Regions from separate parts of the Sphingopyxis selenitireducens genome, predicted to be linked through region 1. Evidence: predicted binding sites of a transcription regulator. Region 1 holds the regulator's gene; each other region holds the start of a gene.
What was found. The regulator LexA, encoded in region 1, represses DNA repair genes until DNA is damaged. The targets are predictions, from matches to a motif close to GTTCCNCNCTTGTTCT.
Positions count from the first base shown of each region.

Region 2: a site for LexA is predicted at 2,610-2,625, ahead of ACSYDV_RS09155 (ATP-dependent helicase). Genes of this name have one in related genera too.
Region 3: a site for LexA is predicted at 1,187-1,202, ahead of ACSYDV_RS15245 (ImuA family protein). Genes of this name have one in related genera too.
Region 4: a site for LexA is predicted at 2,067-2,082, ahead of ACSYDV_RS17645 (ImuA family protein). Genes of this name have one in related genera too.

Region 1 is NZ_JBPULG010000002.1:506,396-511,939, reverse strand. It holds gene ACSYDV_RS08285 (hypothetical protein) at 1-99, shown strand, start outside; gene ACSYDV_RS08280 (EamA family transporter) at 361-1,194, opposite strand; gene moaC (cyclic pyranopterin monophosphate synthase MoaC) at 1,410-1,883, shown strand; gene ACSYDV_RS08270 (molybdopterin molybdotransferase MoeA) at 1,880-3,061, shown strand; gene lexA (transcriptional repressor LexA) at 3,128-3,820, shown strand; gene ACSYDV_RS08260 (ComEC/Rec2 family competence protein) at 3,774-5,544, opposite strand, start outside.
Region 2 is NZ_JBPULG010000002.1:699,728-705,271, reverse strand. It holds gene ACSYDV_RS09165 (MFS transporter) at 1-559, opposite strand, end outside; gene ACSYDV_RS09160 (sensor domain-containing diguanylate cyclase) at 701-2,506, shown strand; gene ACSYDV_RS09155 (ATP-dependent helicase) at 2,635-4,941, shown strand; gene ACSYDV_RS09150 (hypothetical protein) at 5,016-5,544, shown strand, end outside.
Region 3 is NZ_JBPULG010000004.1:404,173-409,716, reverse strand. It holds gene ACSYDV_RS15250 (DUF6504 family protein) at 1-473, opposite strand, end outside; gene ACSYDV_RS15245 (ImuA family protein) at 391-1,176, opposite strand; gene ACSYDV_RS15240 (retropepsin-like aspartic protease family protein) at 1,298-1,918, shown strand; gene ACSYDV_RS15235 (hypothetical protein) at 2,170-2,346, shown strand; gene ACSYDV_RS15230 (DUF1810 domain-containing protein) at 2,398-2,829, opposite strand; gene ACSYDV_RS15225 (SOS response-associated peptidase family protein) at 2,826-3,443, opposite strand; gene ACSYDV_RS15220 (SOS response-associated peptidase family protein) at 3,499-4,011, shown strand; gene ACSYDV_RS15215 (HU family DNA-binding protein) at 4,260-4,535, opposite strand; gene ACSYDV_RS15210 (endonuclease/exonuclease/phosphatase family protein) at 4,672-5,544, shown strand, end outside.
Region 4 is NZ_JBPULG010000005.1:328,171-333,714, reverse strand. It holds gene ACSYDV_RS17650 (DUF6504 family protein) at 1-1,384, opposite strand, end outside; gene ACSYDV_RS17645 (ImuA family protein) at 1,305-2,036, opposite strand; gene ACSYDV_RS17640 (DUF736 domain-containing protein) at 2,374-2,694, shown strand; gene ACSYDV_RS17635 (DMT family transporter) at 2,844-3,731, shown strand; gene ACSYDV_RS17630 (hypothetical protein) at 3,997-4,161, shown strand; gene ACSYDV_RS17625 (hypothetical protein) at 4,282-4,785, shown strand; gene ACSYDV_RS17620 (DUF736 domain-containing protein) at 5,094-5,411, shown strand; gene ACSYDV_RS17615 (transcriptional regulator domain-containing protein) at 5,526-5,544, shown strand, end outside.

The DNA of each region.
Region 1 (5,544 bases):
ACCGAATATCAAGGTGTTCCGTTAAAGCGTATTCGGGTTTTAGACCGCCTCGGGCGCATCCGGAAAAAACCAAGGCAAGTCGGTGCCCTGATCCAATGAACGTCCGATAACAGGACGCTCTGGCAATCACTGGAATGGCGAAAATCGGTCGTTTCCGGACATTTCTAATTCGTCATCCCGGACTTGATCCGGAATCCATCCCTTCCACGCCGCAACAACGGACTCCGGAAGAAGTCCGGGATAACGATGAAAGAGATGATGATTCCGGTCACTTCGTCCGGATCGACAGCGAACGGCCGAAAAGGGACGGGAAGCCGGGCAAGCTCCCCAAAAAGCAAAAGCCGGCTTGCCCACGGGTCGTCACCCCGCCGAGAGACAGATTACGCCAGCCGTCACCATTACCGCGCCCAATATTTTCGGCACGGTCATCTTTTCGCCCAACACGAAGGCGCCGATCAGTGCTGCAAATAATATGCTGGTCTCGCGAATTGCGGAAACTCCGCCCATTGCGCTTTGGCTCATGGCCCAGATTGCAATGCAATAGCCGAGGGTGCTGAGTATCCCGGCGCCAACGACCAGCACGCCCTCTTTTCCACGCGGCAGGGCGGGAATGCGCTGCCGGATAACGACGAAGGACAAAGGGATGAACAGTCCCGCGGTGACAGCTTGCCAAGCGGCATAGCTCGGCGCGCTTTCCGACAAACGGACACCAAGTCCGTCGACGACCATATAGCTGGCGATAAAAATGCCCGTCACGAACGCCGCGACAGCCGATTTGGGGTCGGGGCGATTGCCTCCAAGCGCCAACAGGATGATACCCGAGGAGACACAGGCAATTCCTGCAAGCCCGGCGGTGTCGGGCAACTCACGGGCGATCAGGGCGGCACCGAGTGTGACAAGCAAGGGCGCGCTACCCCGCGCTATGGGATAAACGCTCGATAGCTCGCCATCACGGTAAGCCCGGACCAGAAACAGACTATAACCGATCTGCAACACCGAAGACAGGATGAGGTACGGCCAGCTTGGCGGCGCGGGCGCGCCTAGGGCCAGCGCGAAGGGAAAGGCCGCGATGGCCCCGACCAGACATATGACCGCTATGGACCAAAAGCGGTCCTTGCCATTTCTGACAATGGCATTCCAGATCGCATGGATGAGCGCCGAAGCGAGAAGCAGGCCGACGACGACAGGAGACATTTCGGCCTTTCGATAGCAACGCCATGTGAACAGCCGCCTATTGCGACGAGTCCGGACGAACAACAACCGTCCAGTTGTCCCTTGCCCGTGCCCGTCCGGTCGAGACCTGCACGAGAAGAAAAGCGCACGCTCCCCCCATATAGCCATCTCCCGGCACGCAAGGCCGCCCTATCGCCGCTTGCCTTTCCCCCCGCACCTTGCTTCGCTCCATCCGCATGACAAACAAACCGACTCACCTCGACGAAAGCGGCGCCGCATCTATGGTCGATGTCGGCGCCAAAGCCGCCACCCCGCGCCGCGCCGTCGCGGGTGGCCGCATCACCATGTCGGCCGACGCTCTGGAGGCGATCCGCACCGGCAATGCCCCCAAAGGCGATGTTCTCTCGACCGCCCGCATCGCGGGGATCATGGCGGCGAAGCGCACAGCCGACCTGATCCCGCTCTGTCACCCGCTCGCGCTCACCAAGGTGGGCGTCGAATTCGAATGGGAAGAAACCGGCATATCTGTCCGCGCCACCGCCGCAACGACCGGCCCGACCGGGGTAGAGATGGAGGCGCTGACCGCTGCTTCGGTCGCGCTGCTCACCCTCTATGACATGGCAAAGGCGCTCGACCGCGCGATGATCCTCGGCGACATTCGCGTGCTCGAAAAGAGCGGCGGTCGCTCGGGTGACTGGCGCGCCGAATGATATCGGTCGATGAGGCGCAGGCGCGGTTGTTTGCGGCCCGCGAACCGCTCAAGTCAGAGAATATCGCTTTGTCTGATGTACTTGGACGATATCTTTCAGACAATGTGACAGCGATCCGCGATCAGCCTGCCGCGCCCCTGTCGGCTATGGATGGCTATGCGATGCGCTTCGCCGACCTGCCCGGGCCATGGACCATCGTCGGCGACGTCGCCGCCGGGGCCGCACCGCCTCGCTCGATCGGCACTGGCGAAGCGATGCGCATCTTTACCGGCGCGATGCTCCCTGTCGGCGCCGACACGATTCTGGTTCAGGAAGACACGGCAACCGACGGAAAAAAGCTGATATTATCCGGCGAAGGCCCCCGCGAACGCGGCCGTCACGTCCGCGCCCGCGCGGGGGATTTTGCGAAAGGCGCGCATTTGCTGGGCGCCGGCGCGCTTCTCACCCCCGGCGCGATCGCCGCTGCCGCAATGGCGGGCGCGGGCTCCCTGAACGTCGGCGGGCAGCCGCGTGTCGCAATCCTCACCACGGGCGACGAACTTGTTCAGCCGGGCCGCCCGCTCGTCCCCGGCCAGATCCCGGATAGCAATGGCGTCATGCTCGCGGCGATGCTCGCCGCCGAGCCCGCGCTTGTCAGTATGCCGCTCCACGCCCGCGACGACCGCCACCTTCTCTCCAGCATTCTCAAGGATCTGGCACGCCACCATGACGTCATCGTCACCGTCGGCGGCGCCTCGGTTGGCGATCATGATCATGTCCGCGGCGCGCTCGAGGATGCCGGCGGCCGCATCGATTTCTGGAAGATCGCGATGCGCCCCGGCAAGCCGCTGATCGCAGGCACCATCGGCGACGCTGTTTTGCTGGGCCTCCCCGGCAATCCCGCGTCAGCTTTCGTCACCGCAACATTGTTCCTGTTGCCGCTCGTTCGCCACCTCGCGGGCGCACGCGATCCATTGCCGCCGATCCATCAGGCGCCGCTCGCCACCCCGCTGACCGCGGGCGATGGCCGCCGCGACTATATCCGCGCGCGACTCGATGCGGGCCGGCTTACGCCCTTCACCTCACAGGACAGCGGCCAGACCTTTCCGCTGATCGCCGCCAACGCGCTGATCATCCGCGAGATCGGCGCGCCGCCACGCGACCTCAGGGATATCGCCGATTATATCGCCATCCCTTGACAAGTTCCGCTCTGTTCCACTATCGTTCTCCTTATGTCCGGTATTTGGCATCATGGAGAATGAACGATGTTGACGGCGAAGCAGCATGAACTGCTCCACTTCATCCAGGAACGGCTCGACGCGGGCGGCATTTCGCCTTCGTTCGAGGAGATGAAGGAAGCACTTGGCCTCAAATCCAAATCCGGGATCCACAGACTTATCAGTGCCTTGGAAGAACGCGGTTTTCTCCGTCGACTGCCCAATCGCGCCCGTGCGCTCGAAGTACTGAAGGTGCCGGAGGCCGCAAAGGCAGCCAGTGCGCCGGTGCGCAATGATCGCGACAATATCGTTCCGCTGCGCAAACCCGCCCCCGCGCTGCGCCCCATCGCCGCGAACGACGTCATCGAAGTGCCGCTGCATGGCAAGATCGCCGCAGGCGTGCCGATCGAGGCGTTTGAGGATCACAACAACCTCGCCGTTCCCGCCGCGCTGCTTGGCGCAGGCGAACATTATGCACTCGAAGTGTCGGGCGACTCGATGGTTGAAGCCGGCATCTTCGACGGCGACTATGCGCTGATCCAGAAGGCCAGCACCGCGCGCGAGGGCGATATCGTCGTTGCACTGGTCGACGGGCAGGATGCGACGCTCAAATATTTCCGCCGCGAAGGCCAGATGATCCGGCTCGACCCGGCGAACAGCGCCTATGAACCGCAGCGCTACGCCGCCGATCGCGTCATCGTGCAAGGTCGGCTGTCGGGACTGCTTCGTCGTTACCACTGACCTGCGGCGGGCGGCGCCATGGATGTGCGTCGCCCGTTCGCAGCGCGGTGACGATGTGTGGATCGTCGCCCAGATAAATAGCGAGCCCGCCACTTGTCGCCAGGCTGTCCCGGTCGATCGTGAGCCAGCGAGCAACGCATTCGTGCGGCAACCAGCGATCGCTGATCACAACATCAGCGGCCGCGCACGCCGCCGCCATTTCCGTGCCCTCTATCCGATCGCGTCCGCGCGAGGCGAGGATGGTGCGTTGAACCGCACCCTCGCCCTGCCTCCAGCGGCAGAAGTCCCGGTTGCATTCGACATGATCAAGATCCGCAAGCGCAGCCAGCGGCGCATCGTGACCCGCCGCCTCGGCCATCGTGTCGCGGACATAATCGCCCGCGCGGTCGCGGAGCAGCGCATAGCCGCCGCCCGGCACAGCGACCGCAATATGCCGCCCATCGCTCGTCACCAGCAGATCGGGGCGAGGCTGCACGAGTAGCGCAGCTACACCGATAGCGAGCGGCACGAAACCCGCGCGGCGCCACCGCGTCTGCCAGAGAAGCAGCCATAGCCCGCCAAAGATCGCAAAGCCGAACCCCCAGCCAGGAAAGCTCGGCAACATCGCGACCGCCCCCGGCGCCGCCGCGACCGCGTGCGCAAGCGCGAGCAGCAAGTTTAGTGCCTGCCCCGCGATCCACCAGAAGGGGGCACCCAGCCCGACACTGTCGAACAGCAAGGCCAGCGCCTCGGCCGGCATGATGACGAAGGTGGTCAGCGGGATCGCGACGACATTGGCGAGCGCGCCATAAAGCCCGGCCTTGTGGAAATGAAACAGCGCGATCGGCGCCAATGCGACCTCGACCACCAGACCGGTGATCAGCAATCCGACAATGCCGCGCCCCAGCCGGATAACCCACGATTCCCCGCGACGCGCGAGAAATGCCCGCATCCAGCGGCTTTCGTGAAGCGCAATAATCGCGGTGACCGCAGCAAAGCTCAGCTGGAAGCTCGGCCCCGCAAGCGATTCAGGGCGCCAGATCAGCACGATCAGCGCACCCGCCGCCACAAGTCGCAAGGTCAAGGCCTCACGCCCAAGGAGGAAAGCGAAGAGGACCAGCAGCGCGGCGATGAAAGAGCGCAGCGTCGGCACCTCCATTCCCGCAAGCAAAGTATAGGCTCCGCCCGCAATCGCTCCGGCGGCGGCGGCGAGCGGCAGCACATATCCCGCAAGCGCCAGTCGCCGGTTGAGCGCCAGCAGACGCATCGTCAGCAGCATCGCGAAACCCACCACCGCGGTCACATGCAGCCCGCTGATCGATAAAAGATGCGCCAGCCCGCTGCGCCGCATCCCTTCTTCGTCGGCCTCCGCAATCGCACCGCGGTCGCCAGTAACCAGCGCCGCGGCGATGCCGCCCGTCGATCCCTCGAGCTGTTCGTGAATATGCGCGCTCAGCCGTGCGCGTAGCGGCGGTGCACGTGCGCCCCGTCCGTCGACCCGCGCAATTTCACCCAAAATCGTGCCAACTGCTCCGATGCGATCGAACCAGGCGCGCTGCGCGAAATCATAGCCGCCGGGCAAGCTCGCCGCGGGCGGCGGCATCAACCGGGCGCGAACGCCAATATCTTCGCCGGGCATGATGTCGCCTGCTCGCTCGCTGTCGGCCGTAAGCCGCATTCGTGGCGGCAGGTCCGACCGATCATGGGGCCGGACGATGAAACGAACTTGGCCGCGCGCCGGCAAG
Region 2 (5,544 bases), 190 kb from region 1:
AGCCCCACGCCGCGAAATCGCTGTCGTTGAGCGTCAGCCCGAGGATCAGGAACAGCCCGTTGGCGGCGATAAAGCCGACCGGCGCGCCGAGCTGCGGGAACATTCCGAACCGCCCGCGCCAACCCGGCGGGGCATTCTCGACCGCGAGCAACGCCGCGCCGCCCCATTCGCCGCCAAGGCCAAAGCCCTGCCCGAAGCGCAGCAGGCACAGCAGCAAGGGGGCGACCCATCCGACCATCGCATAGGTGGGCAGAAAGGCGATCAGCAGTGTCGACGCCCCCATCAGCATCAGCGAGGCGACCAGCGTCGACTTGCGCCCGATGCGGTCGCCATAATGGCCGAATACAATCGCCCCAACAGGCCGTGCGAAAAAGGCGAGGCCAAAGCTCATGAAGCTCAGCATCAGCTGTGCCGAGGCCGATTCCGACGGAAAGAACAAGGGACCGAACACCAGCGCCGCCGCCGTGCCGTAAATATAGAAATCGTAGAATTCGACCGCGGTGCCGACGAGGCTTGCGGTCAGGACGCGGCGATGCGCGCGATAGGGTGCCAGATCCATGAGCGATGCCTCTCCGCTTTCATTGTCGAGCCGCTTTGAACGCCTTGCCGCGCGCCATGCAAGCGGAATACGCCGTCCGGCCCGCGGGCAAAGCAAAACGAGTTAACCTGTTGCCAAGGATCGGCTGGCTAGGGTCCGGCGATGCGTTTGGCGACAATCACCAATTGGGCTTATGGGGCAACCGTCGTACTGACGATCGTGTCGAGCACGACCATGATTTTTGCATCCAACGCGCAGGAACGCGAGCGCGCGGCGGTCGAGCAGCGTTACGAACTCGATCAGGCGACGTCTGAACTGGGGATCGACATTTACGCGCTGAGCGATCGGGCGCGACAATATGTCAACACGGGCGATCCGACCTATCTTGCCACTTATCGTAGCGAGGTCGCGGCCCTCAAGACCGTTGAGGATCGCATCCGGCACATCGGCGACGCGGGCGCCACAGCGGGCGAACTCGGCGCATTGAAAAAGGCGATCAGCCTGGCCGACCTGCTCCGCGACGAGCAGGAAACCGCGCTGGCAGCTTACGAGAAAGGCGACACCGTCGCCGCGCGCCAGTTGCTGTTCGGCGCCGAATACGAACGCCAGCTCGACCGCGCCGAAATCGAGGTTCAGCGTTTTCAGGACCGGCTCGACAGCCGGATCGCGGCGCAGGTCACCGACGCGACCGACCTTGCCCGGATATGGAAGACGATCTCCGAAGTCGTACTCGGGCTGACCGCGCTGCTTGTCCTGTTCGTGCTCTATTTCGTCTTCAAGCAGCGTGTGCTGCATCCGGTCGTCAAGCTCAGCGACGTGGTCAACCGCCTCGCGGTACAGGATTTCGCCGCCGAACCGCCCGAAATCAGTCATATCGACGAGATCGGCGACATGGCGCAGGCGATCCGCATTTTCCGCGAAAATGGCCTCGAACGGCAGCGGCTCGAGGCCGAGCGCGACGCAGACCGGATGATGCGCGACCTTTTGTCGCGGATGACGCAGCGGATGCAGGGCTGCGACACGCTCCACGACCTGAAAGAGGTGGTTCAGCGCTTCGTGCCCGAAATCGCACCGGGGCTGCCGGGGCGGCTCTATCTGCTCGACCGGCAACGCAATGTCGTGGCGGAAGCGTGTAGCTGGCTCGGCCCGGTTCGATCCGGAACCGAGTTCTCGGCCGTTTCCTGCTGGGCGTTGCGCCGTGGCCTCCCGCATCGCCCGGCGGGCGGCCATGTCGATGTTCCGTGCGATCATATCGAGCGCGATACCGACCAGCCGGTGGACACGCTGTGCCTGCCGCTCACCGCCCAACGTGAAACGCTGGGCCTGCTCTATTTCGAGATGCCGGACGCCAATCTTCCGCGCACGGCCGTACCCGAAATCTATTTCGACATGCTTGCGGAAAATATCGGGCTGGCGATCGCCAACCTGCAATTGCGCGACACGCTGCGCGAGATGGCCATGGCCGATTCGCTGACCGGCCTCGCCAATCGCCGTCAGCTCGGGCATATTCTGGAAACCCAGATTGCCCAAGCCGAGCGCCTTGGCGAGCCGCTGGGATGCCTGATGATCGATGTCGATCATTTCAAGCGATTCAACGACGAACATGGTCATGAAGCCGGAGATGCGGTCCTGCGCGGGGTCGGTCATGTGCTGGCCCATGCGACGCGCGAAGCGGGGCTCGCCTTTCGCTATGGCGGCGAAGAGTTTCTGATCCTTCTCCCGACCCTGTCACCCCGCCAGGCCGAGGAGCGCGCTCAGGATATTCGCGCCCGCATCTCCGCACTTCGGCTGGGGCATGGCGATCGCGATCTGGAGCCCGTCACGGTTTCGGTCGGCGCGGCTGTTGCGCCCGGCCATTGCACCTATGATCGGCTTATCCGTACGGCAGACGCCGCACTGCTGCGCGCCAAGGCCCTTGGTCGAGACAGGGTTGAAGTGGCGAAGGTCCGGGATTCCAAATCGGCGTAGCCCCATAGAAGTCCGTTCCAATCCCGCAACCCGCTCGCAGCTTGTGCAAGGATGCCGAGGCGCGAGACAGCCCAGCCTCACCGCACTGGACAGCCCCGCCGCTGTTCCCTAATCGTTCGCGCGTGAACATGCCCCCCGCCTCCCCGCCCGACCTGCCCCCGCCCGGTCCATCCGACCCGCCCTATCTGCAAGGATTGAACGGTCCGCAGCGGCAGGCGGTTCTGACGACCGAAGGTCCGGTGCTGATGCTGGCAGGTGCCGGCACCGGCAAGACGGCGGCGCTGACCGCGCGCCTCGCGCACATCATGGCGACGCGCCGCGCCTGGCCGTCCGAAATCCTTGCGGTGACCTTCACCAACAAGGCCGCGCGCGAGATGCGCGAGCGCATCGGTCGCATGGTCGGCGACGTCGTAGAGGGAATGCCCTGGCTCGGCACCTTCCACAGCATCGCGGCCAAGATGCTGCGCCGCCACGCCGAACTGGTCGGACTGCAGAGCAATTTCACCATCCTCGACACCGACGACCAGCTTCGCGTCCTCAAGCAGCTGATTCAGGCCGAGGGGCTGGACGAGAAGCGCTGGCCCGCGCGTCAGCTCGCCGGGCTGATCGACAAGTGGAAGAACCGCGGGCTTATCCCCGGCGATCTCGATGCCGGTGACAAGGAAGCCTATGCCGACGGCAAGGGGCAGCATTTCTATGCCCTTTATCAGGCACGGCTGAAGACGCTCAACGCCTGCGACTTTGGCGACCTGTTGCTCCACATGCTGGTGATCCTGAAAAACCACCGCGATGTGCTGGAACAGTATCAGGAGCGCTTCAAATATATCCTCGTCGACGAATATCAGGACACCAACGCCAGCCAATATCTGTGGCTGCGCCTCCTCGCCCAGACCCGTAAGAATATCTGCTGCGTCGGCGACGACGACCAGTCGATCTATTCGTGGCGCGGCGCCGAGGTCGCGAACATCTTGCGCTTTGAAAAGGATTTCCCCGGCGCCACGGTGATCCGCCTCGAACAAAATTATCGCTCGACGCCGCAAATCCTGGCCGCCGCCTCGGCATTGATCGCACAGAACAGCGGCCGCCTTGGCAAGACGCTGTGGACCGACCTTGAGCCCGGCGACAAATTGCGCGTCGTCGGTGTGTGGGACGGCCCCGAAGAAGCACGGCGGATCGGTGAAGAGCTCGAAAGCCTCCAGCGCCAGCGCATCTCGCTCGACCGCGCGGCGATCCTCGTCCGCGCGCAGTTTCAGACGCGCGAGTTCGAAGACCGCTTTATCGCGATCGGCATGCCGTACCGCATCGTCGGCGGTTTCCGTTTCTATGAGCGCGCCGAAATTCGCGACGCCCTCGCCTATCTGCGGCTCGTTCACTCGGCGGCCGACGATCTGGCGTTCGAACGCATCGTCAACACGCCCAAGCGCGGGCTTGGCGACAAGGCGCTCCAGCGCATTCACCAGTTCGCGCGCCACGAACAGGCATCGCTGCTCCATGCCGGCGCGCGCCTCATTGAAACCGACGAGCTGACCCCGCAGGCGCGGCGCCAGCTCGCGAACTTCGTCGCACAGGTGCGTGGATGGCAGGAAAAGGCGAACCAGCTCTCGCACCCCGAACTGACCCAACTGATCCTCGACGAGTCGGGCTATACCGCTATGTTGCAGGCCGACCGCAGCGTCGAGGCGGCGGGCCGATTGGAAAATCTGTCCGAACTTGTCCGCGCGATGGAGGAGTATGAAACGCTCGAGGAATTCCTGGAGCATGTCAGCCTGGTGATGGACCGCGACAATGACGATCAGAGCGAAACCGTCACGATCATGACGATCCATGCCGCCAAGGGCCTCGAATTCGATCATGTCTTCCTTGCCGGCTGGGAGGATGGTGTTTTCCCGTCGCAGCGGTCGATGGACGAAGGCGGCACCGCCAGCCTCGAGGAAGAACGCCGCCTCGCCTATGTCGCGATCACCCGCGCCCGCCAGCGCGCGACCATCTATCACGCCGCCAACCGCCGCATCTATGGCCAGTGGATGAGCAGCATCCCCAGCCGCTTCATCGGCGAAATCCCGCCAGAACATGTCGACAGCGAAAACAGCTTCGGCGGGGGACAAAGCCTGTGGCGCGCCAACTGGTCGGCGCAGAGCGACCCTTTCGCACAGGTCGCGGAACGCAATGCCACGCGCACGATGACGCGCGGCCCGGCGTGGCAGCGCGCGGCGGTCAAATCCTCGACCGTCACTCGCGCGCCCGCCCCCACCGAAGGCGGCCGCGCTGCATCGGTCGGCGCCAAGGCCCGCAGCGATATCGCGATCGGCATGCGCGTGTTCCACGAGAAATTCGGATATGGCGCGGTCACCGACATCGACGGCAACAAGCTGGAGGTCGAGTTTGAACAGGCGGGGGTCAAGCGCGTCCTCGACAGCTTCATCAAGCTCGCCTGACTGCTATTGTCTACTATATAAGTTGTGATATGTCCTCACATGCGATCAACGAGTCGCGTTTGGGAGAATCATCAATGAAAATGAAGCTCTTAGCGGGCGCCGTTGCGCTCGCCTTGGCCGGTTGCGGCCAAAAGCCTTCCGAAGAATCCATCTCCGCCGAAGCCCCTGCCGCAACTGAGGCCGCCGTTGATGCGGCCGGCGGGCCGGACGTCGCGATCACCGCGGCGCCGGGTGTCGCGTTCAACTATCAATACGCCTTCCGTCTCGACGACAAGCGCATCGCGAAAGTGCAGGAAGACCATGCAGCAGCCTGTGAGGCGCTCGGCATCAACCGCTGCCGTATCACCGGCATGTCCTATCGCCTCGTCCGCGAAAACGAAATCGCAGGCCAGCTCCAGTTCAAGCTCGACCCCGCTATCGCCCGCCGTTTCGGCAAAGACGCCATCGCGACCGTCGAAAAGGCAGAAGGCGTGCTCGCCCTCGCCAATATCACCGGCGACGATGTCGGATCGACGATCAGCGAGTCGCAGCGGCGCAGCGCCGGGACGGGCGCGGAAATCACCCGGCTCGAAACGCGACTGAAGCAGGCTGGCCTCGGCGACC
Region 3 (5,544 bases), on a different contig from region 1:
TCGAGGTCGGAAACGAGCGCCCGCGCATGCGCCGCCGCCATCCCGGGCGAAAGACCGAGGTCGAGCGCGGCTGGACAGGCGGCAGCGACGAGGTCGCGCTGCCCGGTCCGCACGACCAGAATCGTGGGGCGCGGTCCCCAGAGCACCGGCCGCAGCGGAATCGCGGCGCCGGTGGCGGCCCCGTCATCGCTCCGCAGGGTGCGGAAAACCGGCGCCGCCGCTTCGCTGCGCCGCCCAAGCTCACGCATTGCCGGCTGCCGGTGCGCGGGCAGCGCTGACGTTTCCTGCGCCCAGCGGGCGCCCGGTCGCCAGCCGCCGCCGCGCGGCACCGAGCAGGCACCGGGGTTGTCGTCAACGGGTTCCGGGAAACGCGGACCGGCCCGCGCGACGTCAGGCGGCGTATTGGACCGCTCTGCCCGTCGCAACCGCTCGATCGGCAGTTGCGGAAGGTAGAGCGAGGCGACCCTGGTCATCGCACGCCTCCAGTTCGAGGGAGAAAGGCGGCCCGCCGCGCTGGCGAACGAGCTCGACCGACCAGCGCCCGCGCCCCACACCCGGCGCATCGAGACGCGACGACGACAGCGCACCGATACGCCAGCGCGTGCAGGCGAGCGAAAGGTCGACGAGCGGGCATTGGCCGTAGCGGCGGTAGCGGCGGTACAGCAGCATCGGGGTCTTGCCTTCCGTCGCCGCGAGTTGCAGCCGCCGTGTCGCGGTCTGGTCCGCCGCCTTCACCTCGGCGACGACGCACGCCAGCGAGCCGTCGCGCAGCGCGTCCTCGCACATGGCGAGCAACTCCTTATCGGTCTTGCCTTGCGCATAGAGGATATGCCCGGGGCCCAGACCCGCCTGCTCCAGCCCCGGGGCGTAAAGATCGAAGCGCGTCAGCGCCCAGAGTGCCGAAACGCCGGGCGCCGCCGCGAAGCGCGCGGCGATCCCGGCGGCGAACAATGTTGCCGCGGCATCGTCGCTCCAGTTCGCCGACGCGCCCGCGACCTCGTGCAGGCCGGCCCCGTCGAGCCCGCCGCCGGCGAGGAGATGATCGAGCGGACCGACCCCGAACGGCAGCACCGGCCCGCGCGCCGACTGGGCGCGCGTCACCGCATCGCGAAGCGCGGCAAGTTCCTCGGCACATGGCCGGGACGAAGAAAAAGGCGGTGCGGTCATAGGGTTCATCGACTCAAATGTTCCCTATATGTTCCACCCTGCGGCAACGCGCGTCAAGCGACCTGCGGCGGGCCGCTGTGGATCATTCAGCACCGCGACACCTTCCCCCCTGTAATGCGGGACCTATTTTATGCCGATGACCACCAACCTTCCCTGGAACGAGCTTGCGATTTATGCCGTCGGCGCGGCTTTGATCCTGATCATCCTGTTCAAGATTCCCTATGTCGGCCGAGCCCTTCGCGCGCTCTTCTCCTTCGCGCTGCTCGCCTTCGGCATCTTCCTCGTCCTTCAGCAAGCGCCCTTCGATCCCAATCTTTCGCGCATCACCGCGAGCCTCGGTCTCGACAAACAGGAGGTCGTCGGCGGCGAAGTGCGCATTCCGATGAGTCGCGACGGGCATTTCTGGGCCGAGGTTGAACTGAACGGAACGAAGCGCCGCATGCTCGTCGACAGCGGCGCGACCATCACCGCGCTCTCGCAGGGCACGGCCCAAGCCGCGGGCGTCGAAGCAGACGCGACGCTCTTACCCTTGTTGATGAAGACGGCGAACGGCACCGTGCGTGCCGATGCCGGCACGGTCGAGCGCCTGGCGATCGGCGCCATCGAGGCGCGAAAGCTCAAGGTCGTGATCTCGCCGGGACTTGGCGATACCGACGTGCTCGGCATGAATTTCCTGTCGGCGCTTCAATCGTGGCGTGTCGAAGATCGCACGCTCATTCTCACACCGGAAGCGTTACCTAAGACCCGCTGAAGAGGCTTGCGGTTGGTATCGAAGAGAACGCTTTCGTGCGCCGCGGAAAGGAGCCTGAAGGGCGCCCCGCGGCGGCACGATAGACATTACACATGGCAGCGGCAGACCGAAGATCTCAGCATGTCCCGTGCGTGCGAGAAACCCCGTTAAATCGCAAAAGTTGCGCGGCTTAGCGGAGATAAATTAGCGGCCCAATGCGCAACCTCGGTGCCGCTCGTCCGTTTCTCCAGCATCAAGAGATGGAGATGAAAATGAGCGTCAAGGGACAGATCAAGGAAGCTGCCGGTTATGTGAAGGAAGAAGCCTTCGAGAATGGCGACAGCCCCGAATCCAAGCGCAAGGCGCAGGAAGGCCGCGACCTTCGCAACGAAGGCCGTATCGAAGACGGCAAGCCGCCGAAGACGGGTACTCCCGGCACCGAAAACTAACCCACCCCTCGCCAGATACCTGGCAGACTGGACCCGCTTCGGCGGGTCCTTTTATTTGGCATGATCCGCCAACATATCGAGCGTCCGGGCATCGCGTTCACCGCCAAACCAGCGCAAGATCGCCGCCGCGAAGAGCGGCCGGTTGCTCACCGCTTCAAAAAGCGTCAGCGAAGACCGCAGCTTTGCCGCATCGACCTCACCGAAAACTGCGACCGGATCGCTGGACGCAAGGTCCTGCAGGGCTTCGACGCATTCGACATAGCGACCACCGAGACGCGAGTGAGCCAGATAGGCCCGCGCCTCTTCGGGTCCAGCTATCCCGTAGAGCTGCGCCGTCGGGCTTCGGCCAAGGCCTGTGAGCTGCGGGAATATGAACCACATCCAGTGCGAAGATTTCTTGCCACGGCGGATCTCGCCGAGCGCGCGGGCGTACACCTGCTGCTGCGCCGTCACGAACAGATCGAGCCCCTCTTGGTTCGTCATAAGGCGAGCGCTCCTTGCGCGGGCGGCTTGCCATACACCTGCGTCACCTCGAGGCTGCCCTCGGGAAGCGATTTCAAGACTTCCTCGGCCGGAACGCGCGGATCGAGCCAGGCAGCCCATCGATCGCGTGGCAGCGGAATGATCTGGCGGTGGTGATAGGGGGCGATGTCGGGACCAGCGTCCATCGTCAGAAGACTGAATGCCTCGCCGACATGGCTGTCGCGCCAGACGCTAGCCATGCAGAACCAGCGATGGTCCTTCATCGTGAAGAGCCACTTGTCGAGGCGCTTCTGCGCCGTGTCGGTGGGATCGGTGAATTCGTAGAAGCCGTCGCACAGGACAAGGCAGCGCTGCATTCCGAGATCGCGGCGTTCCGAGCGCACATTATAGACCGGCTTGCCGGCTTGACCTGGCCAGCTCCAGCGCCGGTTGACGAGCGAACCGGTTGCGGCTCCGTCGCTGCTCTTCACGATCGGCGCGGTATCGGTGATCCGGACATCTTCGCGCGCCGGCACGTTCGGCGCGCCTTCGGGCATATCGATCTTGATCTGGAGGTTCTCGAAGTCTTCGGCGATCGACGCGATGTCGACTTCGAGCCGATAATCATTGCACATCCGCGGCTGTCCCCTGGCCCTTGCGACTCATCCTCGTTCCCATTATGTTCCATATATGGGAATCGCGCCAACCCCTTTCGATCCCGACGCCCCGAGCGGAGGCGTTCAGGCGCTCGTGCGGCGCAATCCCGACAATATGGCCGAGATCGAAATGGTCAAAGCGGTTTGGGGTTCCGACCCGCGGTTCAGCGACGGAATCAACTACCGCTTCGTGCGCGCCGAGGGCCGCGCCTTCCCGGCACGGCGTTGTTTGATCCCGGCCTCCGAATTTCGCATGGGCACCGGCGACCATCGCTACCGGGTGACGCTCGACAGCAGCAATTTCTTCTATCTCGCCGCGGTATGGGACCCGCCGCTCGCCGACTGGCCGCTGTCCTACCGCATCCTCACCATCCCGGCAGGCGCCGACGTCATTTCCTATCAGTCGCGCCACGGCGTGATCATCCAGCGCCGCGATGCGAACCATTGGCTCGACGGCAGTCTGCCGAACGAAGTGCTGTTCGAAGAACCGCCACGTCACACGCTGTTCGTTGAGCCATTGCGCAAACAGGCGGAGCTTCCTCTCTAGATCATATGTCGCTGGCCCGCAGGGCCCGCACAGCCGCACTCTTGGCGAGCCCGCAGCGGGGCGGCGTGCGATGCGCGTCCGTGCCTAGCCGCCGCCCCGCCAGGATAGCGAGCCGAGTGTGCCGCGCGGCCAAAACAAAAGTGCGACCCCGGGCCGAGCCTGCGAGGCCCGAGCGCGCTCATCAGATGCCGCGCTCCGCTCGCCGCCTCGCGGCTGTCCCGCCGGCGGCGCCGGCGGGACACACCGGCTCAGCCGTTCAGGCGATCCTTGACCGCCTTGGCCGCACCGAAGGTCAGCTTTTTCGAGGCAGCGATCTGGATCGTCGCGCCGGTCGAGGGGTTACGACCTTCGCGCGCGGCCGATTCCTTGACCTTGAACTTGCCGAAGCCGTTCACCGAGACTTCGTCGCCCTTGGCGGCGGCGTCGGTGATCGCGGCGAAAACGGCATCGACAGCCATCTTCGCGTCCGCCTTGCTCAGACCAAGTGCGGTTGCGACGCTGTCCGACAGTTCGGCGTGGTTCATAAATCATCTCCTTGAGCGGCCGGAAGGATGCCGGCCGGGCGGGCGATATAACGCCGGTTACGGCATGACGCCATCCGCGCGGCCCCATAGGCGAGAGTGAGTTGAACTTGGCTTCGGCGTGCGGCACTAGCGAGCCATGCTTCCCAACCGCCTCATCGCATCCGCGCTTCTTCTTCTCGCTACAGCCTGTTCGACCGCAAGCATCGCTCCCGCGAACACGCTCGCGCCGTCGGGCTCCCTGAAGATTGCGAGCTGGAACCTCGAATTTTTGGCTGAGCGGAACGGCATCGGCTGCAACCCCAGGGACGAAAGCGACTATGCGGCGATGCGCCGCATAGTCGATGACCTCGACGCCGATGTGATCGCCTTTCAGGAAGCCGAGAATGAAGCGGCCGCGGCGCGGGTCTTCGACCCCGCCAAATATGTCGTGATCATGGAAGCGCGGAAGGGCTCGCCGGGCGGCACCTGCGGCGGCAAGGCCACGGCACAAACGGTAATCCGCCAGGCGGTCGGTTTCGCTATCCGCAAGGACATAGCCTTCGATCGCCATGTGGATGTAACCTCGCTGATGCGCGGGAACGAGCAGCTTCGCTCGGGCGTCGACATCACGCTTCGGCCCAGAAATCGGGCGCCCATCCGCCTTCTCGGCATTCACCTGAAGTCAGGTTGCTTTGCCGGGAAAGAAGCCAAGGCCTGCCCGATATTCCAGGATCAGATTCCGGCGCTCGAAGCCTGGATCGACGCCGCCGCCGCCGGGCCCGACCGCTTCGCGGTGCTGGGCGACTGGAATCGCCGGCTCGCGCTTCCCGGCGACGCGATCTGGACCGAAATCGACGACAGCGATCCGGCCAACGCCGATCTGACGCTCGCCGATGCCGGAGAGCCGCCGGCCTGCGATCCACGCTATGACAGTTTCATCGATCATATCGTGCTCGACCGGCGCGCCGCAGCCGACCGGACGGGATTCAGCGAAACGCTCTATGCCCCCGGTGAGAAGCATTATTCGGAC
Region 4 (5,544 bases), on a different contig from region 1:
CGCCCTGCAACCGCTCCGGCCCGTCGCCTTGACGGACACGGTAGCGTTTGCGGCGCCAGATAAAGAGGCGGGGGGCTTCATCGGGCAGCAGCGCGATCACATCGATCGACTCGGGTCGCGCGAGCATCCGCGACGGCCGGGGAAGATCGTCGGCGAAATCTTCGCCGCCTGACGGGGCGAGCGCGGCCGCCAAGGCGACCGAGCGCTCGGGCATGATGCTCGGGCACGGCCCGAGGCGATGGAGGCTGCGCTGCCCGAACCGGTTCGCGAGCGCATCGACGAGCGAAGCGAGGTCGGGCCCCTCCCGCACAAGGCTTACGAGACCTTCTCCTTGGCGGGCGCCCTGGTCCTCGATCAACGGCGCGACGAGCGTCATCGCCTCGATCCCGAGTCCGGGCTCGATCGTCTCGACGCGCGCGCCGAGCAGCTTCGCGATATGCTCCGGGTCGCGCGACGGCGCGGCGGTACCGATGCGGATCGCCTGCACCTGGCCATCGACCCGGTGGAAATAGCAGTCGAGGCGCCGCGCGCCCTTGCCGAGGCGGGAAAGCTGGTCCGCGATGTCGGCGGCGAGATCGCTGATCACCTGCACGAACGCCTCGGCCGTCGCGATCGGCTCCATGAAGCCGCGCCGTGCGCGAGGAAGCGCGTCGGGAAAGATCGGCTCGATCGGCTCGGGCAGATTGCCCATCGCCTGGTCGAGGCGGCGATGAAGTTCACGCCCGAACCTCTTGGCGAGCGGCCCGCGCGGGGCTCCGATCAGCTGCTCGATCCGCTCGAAGCCGAGTTTGCGCAGGCCTTCTACATCGGCGGGCGGTAAACGCAGCGCCGCGATCGGCAGCAGCGCGATCGCTTTGCGATGCGCGCCGGGCTCGACCGTCACCGGGCGTCCCGCCGGGACGTGCCGCGCGACCGCATGCGCGCAGCCGGATGTGTCGGCGACCGCGATCTGCAGGGTGAGGCCGAATGCCCCGGTGCGGCGATGGAGATCCTTGAGGAGCGCGCGCTCGCCGCTGAACAGCGCGGCGCAGCCGGTGATATCGAGCCACAGCCCGTCGGGCGGATCGGGCGCCACGACCGGCGAATAGCGCGCGCCCGCCCACAGGGCGAGGCGGCGGAGCCCCTCGAAATCGGCTTCGGGCTCGGCGTCGACGACATCGAGTTCGGGCGCGAAGGCGCGCGCCTTCGTAATCGTCATTCCGGGCATGATGCCGAGGCTGCGCGCGTCGCGGCACGTCGCCGCAACGATCCTTCGGCCATGGTCGGGGATCGCGGTGACGAGCGGGCGGGGTGATGCGGCGCCGTCAGGCGGCGGCTTTTGCATCTTCCTGCGCAGCCGGTCGGTCGACCAGTGCGGCAGGAAGAGCGATACGACCCGTCGCATCGCAGCCCTCCACGATCCAGCTATGTGGGACGCCGCCGCGCGCCCGTTCGAGCGCGACGCGCCAGCGCGGCCGCGCCAGCGCCGGAATGCCGAGATCCTCGCTCGGGCTCGCGGTGATCCGCCAGCGCGTCACCGCTGCGCTGCCCTCGGCGTGCCCATCCGCCTTGCACGCCCGGCGAAAGATGAACGCCGGGACGCCCGAGGCTTCGGCGGCGAGTTGCAGGCGTTTCGAGGCGGTGGTGCTATATTTGGTGACCTCCCCTACGACGCCGCCGAGCCCTTGGTGACGGAGGCATTCCTCCATCGCGAGGAGAACGTTGCTGTCGCTCCCCGTCTCGACATGGATCACCCGGTCCGGATGGAGACCGGCGAGTGAGAGGGCGGGCGTGAAGAGATCGCGCCAGCGAAGACACCAGAAAACCGGGCCTTCGGCGCGCGCGAGGATGCCCGCAAGGAAGATCGTGGCGCTGGCGTCGTCGGCCAGCTCGGGGCTGCCGACCAGTTCATGTAGTGCCCCGGTCAGAAGACCCCCGGCCGGGATTCGCGAGTCGATGGCGTCGAGACCGAACGGGATGACGTCATGGCGCGCGGCAACACCTTCGATTCGCGCGATTTTGGCGCGAAGATCTTCGAGAATGACGGACTGGCGCATCGATACGGACAACTGGCCTTCGGTTGGGATGTTCCTTCTTTGTTCCTTTTCTCGGCTCTGCGTCAAGATGCGGTGCGGTGGAGCGAGGTGGGAGCTGTGGATGAAACACCGGAAAGAGGAAGGTTGCACCCCGGCCTTCGGGGTGGTGGAAACGGGTGAGGTGCGTCTCCTCGATCGGTGCCATCCCTCATTTGAGCGCCGGACTGCGGTCCCGGTTCGCCTAGTGCCGTCAACCCCCTGCGGGGGTTCGCCCTCGCGTGTCGCTCGGTGACGGCGGCTCGCTGGCCCTCCGATTGGCGCCATCGGGGATTGGCCCCGAGAACCAAGGAGACGACACATGCCCACCATCGCAACTCTCACCGAAAAAGCCGACGGCAGCTTCGAGGGCAACCTCGCCATGCTGTCGGTCAGCGCCCCGATCGCGCTCGTGCCGAACGGCCGCAAGGCCAAGGATAACGAGCCCGACTATCGCGTCATCAGCCGCAAGAACGGCTTCGAACTCGGGGCTGGCTGGATCCGGACCTCGCAGCAGAACGGCAACGAATATGTCTCGGTGACGATGTCCGCACCCGAGTTCGGGACGATCTACAGCAATCTCGCCAATGCGCCTGGCGACGATCCGTCGAAGAAGGTCCTGATCTGGAACCAGCCGAGCTGACGGGCCGGGACCCCGCCACGGCGGGGTCCCATGGCTTCAGGCCCCGCCTCGCTGCGGGGCCCTTTTCCTTTGCCCGGTGATTGCGGAAGGCGGGGGGAGGCGATACGGCTCCCGCGCGGCGGCCGGTAGCCGCGACGGAGTGTCTTCCAGTGCGCTTGCGCGATTTCTTCCTTCTCATGCTGATCTGCCTGATCTGGGCGTTCAACAATGTACTGAGCAAGATCATCGTCGACAATTGGGCGGTGCCCCCGCTTTTCTATGCCGGTTTGCGCTTCGCGGTCGTTGCGCTCGTGATGCTGCCCTGGCTGCTGCCGATGCCGCGTCCCGTCTGGCGCATCCTTCTCATCGGCCTGCTCATGGGCGGCGGCAATTTCGCCTTGCTGTTCATGGCCCTTCAGACAACCTCGCCCTCGTCCGCCGCGATCGTCGTGCAACTCGGCGTACCCTTCACGATCCTGCTCTCTATGGTGATGCTCGGCGAACGCATCCACTGGCGCCGCGCGCTCGGCATCGGTTTGACACTCGCGGGCGTGTTAATCGTCGTCTGGCGACCCGGCGGCCTCGCCTTGTCCGTGGGGCTCTGGCTCGTTATCGGCGCGGCGTTCGCAGGATCGCTCGGCGCGATCCTGATGAAGCAGGTCGAGGCGGTGTCGCCTTTCCGGTTCCAGGCATGGGTCGGTCTCGTATCGGTGCTCGTCCTTTCTGTTGCATCGGCCGCTTTCGAGACCGGCCAGTGGGCAGCGGCGGTGGATGCCGGGTGGCCCTTTGCGGGCGCGGTTTTGTTCACGGCGCTCATCGTGTCGGTCGGCGCGCATTCGGCCTATTACCACCTCATCGGCAGGTATGAAGCAAACCTGATCGCGCCGCTCACGCTGATGACGCCCCTCGCGACGATTGGCCTCGGCGTTCTCATCACGCACGACGCCTTCGATGCCCGCATGGGGATCGGCGCCGCACTGGCACTGGGCGGCGTTCTCATTGTCGCGCTGCGCCGAAAGCCGACGACCGCGCTACTGGTCGACCGCGAGCAGCGTTAGCTCGCTTTTTTCGGCAACCGGCGCACACCAACCCGGCAAGGTGGGGGGGCGGACAGGGCGGCGAGGCGGGGCGAGGCCCCTCCGCAGACTTAATCCCGCACGCAAGCCGCTGATCCCTCGGCCAGTGCAGGCCTCCTTCAATCAACCCGTGAAGGGTCCCTACGCTTTGCTAGGGCCGCCGCTGCGCGCCGGTGATTGCGGCCTGTCCCCGTCCGGCGGGGCGACTGTCGAGCGGGAATGGTCCCGCTCCCGCAGGAGCCTCGATATGCCGCTTTCAACCGCCCAATCGCTCGGCTGGAATCTTGCCCGCACGATGATGGTGATCATCGTCCTGATCCAGACCTCCAATGGCTATGCCGTGATGCCGCTCGACGAGTTTGACGGCGATCCGACAACGATAGTCAGCGAATATGACCCGTTCGGCCGCTGACCTCGAAATAGATCCAGGGTGCGGCCAGTTGCGGTTCCACCCTCGGATTCTCTCTGCTATTTTCAGACGGCAGATTGCACTGTGGAGGAAGAGGCGAGCGCGCCTAACTGGAGGACGCTCATGACCATTTTCCTTATCCTCGGTGCTATTGCCGCTTTCTATCTCATCTGGATCCTGTTTCGCCTCGCAGCCTTCGCATTGCCAATCTATGCCGGCGTTTGGCTGGGGCTTTTGATGCAAGCTTCCGGATTTGGATATCCCGCCTCGATCACAAGTGGGCTCGCGGCAGGCGCGGCGCTCCTCCTTGCCGCCCAGTTGCTCATTGCCTTCTCGCCGTTGCTCCGCTGCCCGGTCGTCCTCCTGTTCGTCGTTCCGGTGGCCTTTGCCGGGTACCAGATCGCAGGCGGGCTTGCCGGACAGACGATCGAGCCTGGCATCTGGGCCAGCGTCCTGCCGTGGATTGGCGCCTTTATGGCGGCGACAGGAGCCTGGATGGGGCTAGCGACCGAGCGGCTGGTGAGCGCCTCTCCAGACAGCACCCACCGGCGCATGCCGAAATCGCTACCGGGGTGCGCTGAGCGCGTTCCTTCCCGACGCATCGATGTTGCCTGCGGGAGGCTTTGAGTCTCTTTACGGCCAGTTCCCGTTCGCCGATCTGCCGGTCAAATTCCGTTCCTCGGGCACAGCGCCGCCGCAGCCTCTCGAGATGCGCGATCTGGCAGCAAGCCGCTGGCGCTGGCCCGGCCCGCAACGGCGCGTCCGGAACTTTCTTCCCCCGGCGTGCCGCCGTTCCTCGCGAGACAAGAAACTCCCGTTCGTGCCGTCCTCCGCTTCGCTTCGGCCCCCTGGGTGCCGGGCCGTTCACTTGCCGCCTGTCGATCCGCATCGAGGCCGCGATCGGCGCGGTCTTCGACCAGGGAAAGGTAAGGATCATGAGCAAGATCGGCAGCTTCAAGAAAGTTTCTGGCGAATATAAGGGCCAGATCATCACCCTCTCGGTGCAGGCGAAATCGGTCCGCATCGCTCCGGTGGAAAAGCCCGGCCAGAACGGCCCCAGCCACCGCGTATTCGTCGGCGAGGTCGAAGTGGGTGCGGCGTGGAGCAAGAAGACCCAGGACGACCGGCCCTATCTCTCGGTCAAGCTCGATGATCCGAGCTTCACGGCCCCCGTCTTCGCGCAACTGTTCGAGGGCGACGAGGGCGAATATGATCTGGTCTGGAGCCGCCCGGCGCGACGCAGCGACGGCTAGGTCCGGCGTTTATCGCCCGGCTTCGGCCGGGCGATAATAGCTCCAGATTGAGGACGTCTCCGCGCGGAACTGAACGGATTTTGAGTTAAGGTCATCGCTTATGTGCCGGTAACCATGAAGGAATGGCCGGCGC